DNA from 2 places in the Methylobacillus sp. DLP286 genome. Region 2 is predicted to be linked to the other one. Evidence: predicted binding sites of a transcription regulator. Region 2 holds the regulator's gene; the other holds the start of a gene.
The links. The regulator sigma-54, encoded in region 2, starts transcription at its own class of promoters, with help from an activator protein. The targets are predictions, from matches to a motif close to TGGCACNNTTCCTGCT.
Positions count from the first base shown of each region.

Region 1: ACWXTG_RS01595 (ammonium transporter) is a predicted target of sigma-54. The motif match lies at 2,016-2,031, and genes of this name have one in related genera.

Region 1 is NZ_CM153145.1:333,873-338,237, reverse strand. Features, by position in the region: gene ispD (2-C-methyl-D-erythritol 4-phosphate cytidylyltransferase) at 1-140, opposite strand, end outside; gene ACWXTG_RS01600 (YbaN family protein) at 275-655, opposite strand; gene ACWXTG_RS01595 (ammonium transporter) at 769-1,977, opposite strand; gene pap (polyphosphate:AMP phosphotransferase) at 2,215-3,708, shown strand; gene ACWXTG_RS01585 (hypothetical protein) at 3,765-4,365, opposite strand, start outside.
Region 2 is NZ_CM153145.1:2,460,052-2,464,416, reverse strand. Features, by position in the region: gene hprK (HPr(Ser) kinase/phosphatase) at 1-859, opposite strand, end outside; gene hpf (ribosome hibernation-promoting factor, HPF/YfiA family) at 969-1,295, opposite strand; gene ACWXTG_RS11720 (RNA polymerase factor sigma-54) at 1,325-2,791, opposite strand; gene lptB (LPS export ABC transporter ATP-binding protein) at 2,811-3,533, opposite strand; gene lptA (lipopolysaccharide transport periplasmic protein LptA) at 3,619-4,125, opposite strand; gene lptC (LPS export ABC transporter periplasmic protein LptC) at 4,184-4,365, opposite strand, start outside.

The DNA.
Region 1 (4,365 bases), 860 kb from region 2:
ATGCGGGAAGCAGCGGAAAAAAGGGATAAGGCATGATGAATGAGCGGCTTGCCGTTCAACGGCAAATATTGCTTGGGCAATTCGGACCCCATGCGGCTGCCTGTGCCGGCTGCCGGGATCAGGACATGAAATTTCGGCATGGGCAGCATTCTAGCACGGGCAAACGCCAGCACAGCCTTAGCTTCGGGCAGCTGACAAAACTATGCAAGGCCTTCCGCCCCAGGGAATACGAGTACTATATACAAGGCTAAACTACAATCTTTATTAACTGCCCTTACTTGCAGGGCACAGGTTCCGGACGCAGCAACAGCCAGACTGCCACGGTCGCCATAGTCAGGGTCACGCCCCATTTCACCCACAAGGGTGCCGGCGAGAACCATAACCCGGTTGCGCTGCACGACATCATGAATACCGCAAGATATTTCGCCTTGCGCGACACTGCGCCGCGCTCGCGCCAGTCGCGGATGTGATGGCCATACTTGGGGTGATTGAGCAGGTAATGCTCAAGCTGCGGCCATCCATGCCCGCCCGCCCATGCCGCCAGCAACACGAACGGCACTGTGGGCATGATCGGCAGGAACGCCCCGATCACGCCGAGAATCAGCGCAATTACGGCTAGTAAGCGCCACAACAATATCTTGGTCTGCCTGAGCATCAATACGTCTCGTCACTATAAGCTCGCAAGATACCATGTTCATGCCCCAATCGCCCAGGCAGAGCGCTGAATCAGGGGTGGGCGCTATTTCCAAGGACAAGGTTTAGCCGCGCTTATTCATCCTGTCCCGCAGCCAGGTTGGGTGTAGCCGCGATCTTGTGGATGGAAAGGTCGGCGCCGTCATACTCCTGCTCGGCATCCAGCCGCAGCCCAACCAGCAGTTTCAATACGCCGTAAACCACGAAACCGCCTGCCAGTGCAATGACCAGGCCCAATCCCGTGCCCAGCAGTTGCGACACCAGGCTGACACCGCCCATGCCGCCCAGCGCTGTTGCGCCGAAGATGCCAGCGGCAATGCCGCCCCAAGCGCCGCAAATGCCATGCAGGGGCCAGACGCCAAGCACGTCGTCAATCTTCCAGCGGTTCTGCGTCAAGGTAAAAGTCCAGACGAACACCGCGCCTGCCACTAGTCCTATCACCAGCGCGCCCAAGGGATTGACCACGTCCGAGCCCGCGCAAATCGCCACTAGGCCTGCCAACGGGCCGTTATGCACGAAGCCGGGGTCGTTCTTGCCCGCAAGCAATGCCGCGAGCGTGCCGCCGACCATGGCCATCAATGAATTGAGCGCCACCAGGCCCGTTACCGCATCCACGGTCTGGGCCGACATGACGTTGAAGCCGAACCAGCCGACCGTGAGTATCCAGGCGCCCAGCGCCAGGAAAGGAATGCTGGACGGCGGAAAGGCATGCAGCCTGCCATCCTTGCTGTAGCGGCCGATGCGAGGGCCAAGGAGCAATACGGCCGCCAGCGCGATCCATCCGCCCATCGCATGGACGACGACAGAGCCGGCAAAATCGTGGTAGGGAGCGCCGAAAGCCGCTTCCAGCCAATCCTGGAAACCGAAATGGCCGTTCCAGGCGATACCTTCAAAAAAGGGGTATACCACGCCGACGATGACAAAGGTCGCGGCAATCTGGGGATTGAATTTGGCCCGCTCGGCAATGCCGCCGGAAATGATGGCGGGGATGGCGGCGGCAAACGTCAGCAGGAAAAAGAACTTCACCAGCTCATATCCACGTTGCGCAGCAAGCGCCTCCGCCCCTTGCAGAAAACCCACGCCGTAGGCCACTCCATACCCGATGAAAAAATAGGCGATGGTGGATACCGAGAAATCCACCATAATCTTGACCAGGGCGTTGACCTGGTTCTTGCGGCGCACGGTACCCACCTCCAGGAAGGCAAACCCCGCATGCATGGCGAGCACCATAATGGCGCCCAGCAATATGAAAAACACGTCATTTCCCGACTGTGTTGAGTCCATGTCATCTCCTCCGTTTATTTTTATCGCGGGAAATACTTAGCAAAAACCGCGCCATTCAACATTTCATTGTTTTTAAAAGGTTTTATAAAACTTCATAGACATAAACGCACCAAATATGAACTGCCTATTGTGCATTGCACCAATGACGTGCAAATACAGCAGGAGCTTTGACACTTACCCTGAAATTCTGCACCATGAATTCAACACCAACTAAAAACGCCACCCAGGAAACCTGCCATGTTTGAATCCGCCGAGCTCGGCCACAGCATCGACGACGACCTCTACAAAAAGGAAGTGCCCGCCTTGCGCGAGGCGCTGCTAGACCTGCAGTTCGACCTGGCGGAATCCAAGGCCTTCCCCGTCCTGATCTTGATCGGCGGCGTGGATGGAGCGGGCAAGGGGGAAACCGCCAACCTGCTCAACGAGTGGATGGACCCGCGCCTGATCCATACTTGCGCCTTCGGCCCTGCCACGGAAGATGAGGCGGAGCGGCCCCGCATGTGGCGCTTCTGGCGCGAGCTGCCGCCCAAGGGCAAGATCGGGATTTTCTTCGGTTCATGGTATACCGCGCCCATTCTGGAAAACCTGTCGGCCGGAAAACTCCGCAAGAAGCTCGACAGCCATCTCAGCGACATTGTGCGCTTCGAGCGCATGCTCACTGACGAAGGCGCGCTCGTCATCAAGCTCTGGTTCCACCTCTCCAAAAAACAGCAGAAAACCCGCATTGCCGAGCTGGAAGCCAACCCCAAGACCCGTTGGCGCGTCACGGAGCAGGATAAGCAGCATCTCAAGCACTATGACGAATTCCGTACGCTCACCGGGCATATCCTCCGCGAGACCAGCACCGCCAACGCGCCCTGGCTGGTCATCGAAGGCTTCAACGCCAATTACCGCAGCCTGACCACGGGCAAATATCTGTTGGAGACCATACGCAACCGCCTGGACAGCAAGGCTCCCCCTCCGCGCAAGGCGGCAGCCCCCGCGCTAGCATTAACGGCGACGGACGGCCTAAATGTGCTGAACACACTGGACCTGGAAAAATCCCTGGACAAGGACGATTACGAAGAACGCTTGGAGGAGTACCAAGGCAAGCTCAACCTGCTCACCCGCCATGAAAAATTCCAGCAGCTTTCGGTAATCATCGCGTTCGAGGGCGTCGACGCTGCCGGCAAGGGCGGCGCCATCCGCCGCGTCACCCAGGCCATGGACGCCCGCACTTACAGCGTCGTCCCGATCTCGGCGCCTTCGGACGAGGAAAACGCACAGCCCTACCTGTGGCGCTTCTGGCGCCAGTTGCCCAGGCGCGGGCGCGTCACGATATTCGACCGCACCTGGTACGGCCGCGTGCTGGTGGAGCGGGTGGAAGGATTTTGCAGCACGCAGGACTGGATGCGCGCCTATGCGGAAATCAACGACTTCGAGGAGCAATTGGTCAGCCACGACATCGTGCTAGTGAAATTCTGGCTGCATATCGACCAGGAAGAACAGTTGACGCGCTTCAAAGCCAGAGAAAACACTGCGTTCAAACGCTACAAGATCACGAAGGAAGACTGGCGCAACCGCGAGAAGTGGGACGATTACCAGCGCGCCGTCTGCGACATGATAGACCGCACCAGCACGGAGCAGGCGCCTTGGACCCTGGTCGAATCCAACGACAAGAAATATGCCCGCATCAAGATACTCAAGACCATTTGCGAACAGCTGGAGCGCAAGCTCGACGCATTGAAATAAGCAGCGAGGCGCATGCGAAAACACGGTCGCCGGAAAAGCACAGCTAGGCGCCCCGCTCAGGCGAGATTGTCCGCCCGCTCGATCTGGATATGGCTGACCGCGTCCGGGTCGCCGATCCAGAAATAATAGAATTCGCGCACCACGGCAAGAAACAACCGTTGGGTGGGCTTCATGGTGAAAATGCCGACCGTAGCGTTCACCGCCTGGCGATACACCTTGTGATCGCGTTCCGGCGCATCCCGCAGCTTGAGCAACAGCAGCTTGACCAGCCGCATCCGGGTATCGACCAATGCCTGGTCCGCCCCCTCCTGGCGCAATGCATGGCTATAGGCCTTGAGCGGCCAGGTGTCGGCCACGCCGAACTTCTCGCTGTCCAGGCGCTGCCACAGTGTCTTGAGATCCTGCTCGACAGGCTGCCATTTGGTCGGGTTGAGCTCGAATTCCTGACCGGCGTTCAAGGCCGCAATCGCCTTGATGTCGTGATTCCAGAAATGGTAATACTCGCGCACCACGGAAAGGAAGAACGGCCATTGCTCGCGCTCTACTTCGGTCAGCAGGTGCTCGACGGCTTCACGGTAGATCAGGCCATCCGCCGGTTGCCCCGCAATGGCGGGTACCAGCGCAAGAAGCCAGTGCTCCCGCTGCATCAGTCCCTCA
Region 2 (4,365 bases):
TGTGGTTGCGCACGGCCACCTCCACCAGCACGGCGATATTGCGCCCGGCGGCCACCGGGATCACGACCTTGGGAATTTTGACCTCAAGGATTTTTTCATGCTGGGATTTGATCTTGAGCCGGTCCAGCGGCACCATGGTATCGGCCATTTCCAGTTGCACGATCAAGTCGAGCGGCTTGGTCGGCTTGACGGCGTTGTCGCCGAACAAGGCGCGGATATTGAGTACGCCCAATCCACGCACCTCGAGGAAATCCTGCAGCAACGGCGGGCAACGCCCTTCGAGCCGGTCAGGGGCGATACGGTAGAAATCGACGATATCATCCGCCACCAGGCGGTGCCCACGCGAGATCAGCTCCAGCGCCAGCTCGCTCTTGCCGATCGCCGGGGTGCCCTTGATCATGAGGCCGAAGCCCTGCACTTCCATGAACACGCCGTGCAGGCTTTCCGATACCGCCACGGCCTGGGCAAGATAGTGGCTCAATACATCCATGAGGCCGGGGCTGCGCAACGGGGAGGTAAACAATGGGGTGCTGAACTCGTCGGAGGCGGCCACCAGTTCGTCCGGCGCTTCTTCGCCATTGGCCACGATGATGGCCGCCAAGTCGGCTGAGAACAGGTTTTTGATGGCCTGGAACAATTCTCGCGCCTTGAGGCTGCGCAAATAATCCATCTCTGCGCACCCCAGCACCTGCACGCGGTTGGGATGCACGAAATTCAGATGACCAACCAGCGCCAGGGACGGCTTGGTCACGGTTTCACTGGTCAGGGGGTTATCGCCGCCGGCTAACCCTGCTACCCATTTCAGCTTGAGCTTGCGGCGCGTATCCTTGTAAAGCTGGGTAACACTGATTTCAGCCATGTGTGCTTAATACCTTGGGAATGAACAAGCGGAAGGATATGCTGCAAGAGCGCCAAATCCATGCATGAAAAACAGACTTGGCACTCTTTTGCAGCATTTCACGAGGAGGTTACTCGACCGCCTGGTGCTTCAGACCTCCGGATGCCTGGTTGTGGTTGCTGACTTTTTCCTTATGCTTCACTACCTGGCGGTCCAGCTTGTCCGCCAGCGAGTCAATCGCGCTGTACATGCTTTCCGCCCCGCATTCCGCGTGCAGGTCGTTGCCCGGCACATGCAAGGTGGCTTCCGCCTTTTGCACCAGTTTCTCCACGCTCAGCGTGACCTTGAGGTCAATCACATGGTCAAAGTGATTGCTGAGTCGGGCCAGCTTGGACTGCACATATTCGCGCAGGGCTGGGGTAACGTCGAGGTGATGTCCTGTCAGGTGCAAATTCATAACGCTCTCCTTACTTGAAAACGCGCAAATCAAAGCGACTTGCGCTGGTTGGCCGCGGGTATCTGTAGAGACTCGCGGTATTTCGCTATGGTTCTTCTTGCAACAACTATGCCTTGTTTGCCAAGGATGTCGGTAATCTGGTTGTCAGACAGCGGCTTCTTCGGGTTTTCCTCGCTCACCATCTGCTTGATCAACGCGCGGATCGCCGTGGCGGAGCAAGCACCGCCAGACTCCGTCGCAACATGGCTGCCGAAGAAATACTTCAACTCGTACACGCCGCGCGGTGTGAGCATGTACTTCCTCGTCGTCACGCGCGACACGGTGGATTCATGCAGGCCCAACTCGTCGGCGATCTCGCGCAGCACCAGCGGACGCATGGCGACTTCGCCATGCTCGAAGAAGTTGCGCTGCCTGTCCACAATCGCCTGCGACACGCGCAGGATGGTGGAAAAACGCTGCTGGATGTTCTTGATCATCCATTTCGCTTCCTGCATCTGGCTCATGAGGTATTGACTGGAGCTATCGCGATTACGTTTCAGGATGCCGGCATAAAGCTGGTTGATGCGCAGCTTGGGCACCACTTCGTCATTGAGGCTGGCGATCCAAATACCCTTGACCTTCTTCACCACGATTTCGTGCTGGATGTAATGATCCGAGGTGATATGGCTGAACTCGCCGCCCGGGCGCGGGTTGAGCTGGGTCACCAGCTGCTGCACCGTTTTCAGGACGTCGTCGTCGCAATGTAGCAGCTTGCGCAGGCGCGTGTAATCGCGGCTCGCCAGCAAAGGCAAGTGTTGCTCTGCAACCTTGATCGCCAGATCAACAAAAGGCGTTTCTGCGGGCAGGGCGCGCAGTTGCAATGCCAAGCACTCCGCAAGGTTGCGGGCGCCAATACCAGGGGGATCCAGGTTCTGGATATGCTTGAGCGCGGTTTCGAGTTCGAGCAGGTCGATTTCGAGCTCTTCCGGCAGCAGCTCGGCCAGTTCTTCCAGCGACTGCTCGAGGTAGCCGTCGTCGTTGATGGCGTCCACCAGCACCATCGCCAGGGTCTGGTCGCGCTCGGACAGCGGCAACAGCTTGATCTGACTCAACAGGTGCTCGCGCAGGGTGAGGTTGACCGCTTCCTGGAAGCTGAAGTCGTTGTCGTCGTCATTGTTGGCGCCGCCTTCCTCCCAGCGGTTGCTGCCCTGGAAAGATTCGAAGTAGTCGTCCCCGCCGCCGAATTCGTCAACGCGCGGCAACTCCTCGCTGGCTGGCGCAGGCGCCTCGCTGGCGGGGGCGGCGACTGCGGCATCCGGAGCAGGGCTGTAGCTTTCGGACATTTCGGCAGCGCCGTCCGGGCCGTCTACGCGCTCCAGCAAGGGGTTGGCCTGCAGCAGCGACTCCAGCTCCTGGTTGAGTTCCTGTGAAGACAGCTGCAACAGCTTGATCGACTGCTGCAACTGCGGCGTCAATGCCAGGTTTTGGGAAAATTTTAGCTGTAGGCTTTGTTTCATCTCTCTAATTCTGCGTTGACTACAGGCGGAAATCCTTGCCCAAGTAAACTTCTCTTACACTTTCGTTATGTATGATCTCGCTGGGCTTCCCCGATGCGAATACGCGGCCTTCATTCACGATGTAGGCGCGATCGCATATGCCCAATGTTTCACGGACATTATGGTCCGTGATCAGCACCCCGATATTGCGCTCGGTCAGGAAACGTACGATCTTCTGGATGTCCAGCACGGCAATCGGGTCGATCCCGGCAAACGGCTCGTCCAGCAGGATGAAGCTGGGGTTGGTCGCCAGACATCGGGCGATTTCCACCCGGCGGCGCTCGCCGCCGGACAGGCTCACCGCCATGCTGTTGCGTATATGGGTGATATGGAGCTCCTGCAGCAGGGATTCAAGCTGTTCCTTCTGCTGCTCGGCCGTCATGTTCTGCAATTCAAGGATAGCCTGGATGTTTTCCGTGACGGTCATCTTGCGGAAGATCGACGGCTCCTGCGGCAGATAGGCCAGGCCCATGCGCGCGCGCTGGTGGATGGGCATCCGGCTCAGGTCCTTGCCGTCCAGCAATATGCGTCCGCCATCGAGTGGCACCAGGCCCACCATCATGTAGAAACTAGTGGTCTTGCCCGCGCCGTTCGGCCCGAGCAGCCCGACCACCTCGCCGCTGTTGAGCTGCAGGGAAATATCCTGCACCACGGTGCGCGACTTGTATTTCTTGCGTAAGCTTTCTACGATCAATTCACTCATTTATGCAATATCTATCGATGCCGTCTCTATAAAGCGCAGTTGCTTCGGCCTGCATCAAGCACAGGCCCTCCAATAGCCATCGAGCTCAGGGAGTTTCTGCCGCGGGTTTCTTCTTGGGCTGGATAATGGCACGCACTCGGCCAGTGGGTGTTGCAGGTGTCGCCGCTTGCGAGCCGCCGCTGATGACTTCCGCATATTCGGCATTGGCGTCATACATGATGTAGTCCCCATGCACGATATCCTCGCCGCGCTTGACCCATGCCTTGGTAAACAGCTGCACCTTGTCCATGCGTCCATCATACTCTATCCGCTGGGCGCTGCCCTCCATGTATTCGTTCTTGCCGTCGCGCTTCTGCCTAAAGGTGGTGGGATTGCCGTAGGACGTGCTGTGCTGGAATCCCTCCTTGTCCTCGCGCACGATCAGCCTGTCGCCGCGGATCACCAGCGTGCCCTGGGTCAGGATGACGTTGCCGGTATAGGTGCTGGTCTTCTTGGCATCATTGACCTGCACGGAGTCGGCCTCCAGCTCGATCGGCTTTTCCCGGTCGGCCTTTTCGGCATGTGCCGTTGCAGACAGCATGCCGGCCAACATGGCAAGCAATAATGAATAACGCAGGTTGCGCATAGGGTCTCCGCTGAAGAATGTCGTTCTACTTGGTTTTAGTGGGCTGCTTGGCATTGTTGCTGTTACCGGATGTCGTCTTGCTGTTCTTGGAAGCCGCAGGCTTGGCTGCCGCCTGCTTGGTCTTGCTTGCCGCTTTTGGCTTGCTGCTCGTGCGCTTGCCGGCGGCCGGACGCTCATAATGGCTGCGCACCCGCTTGTTGAGCTGGA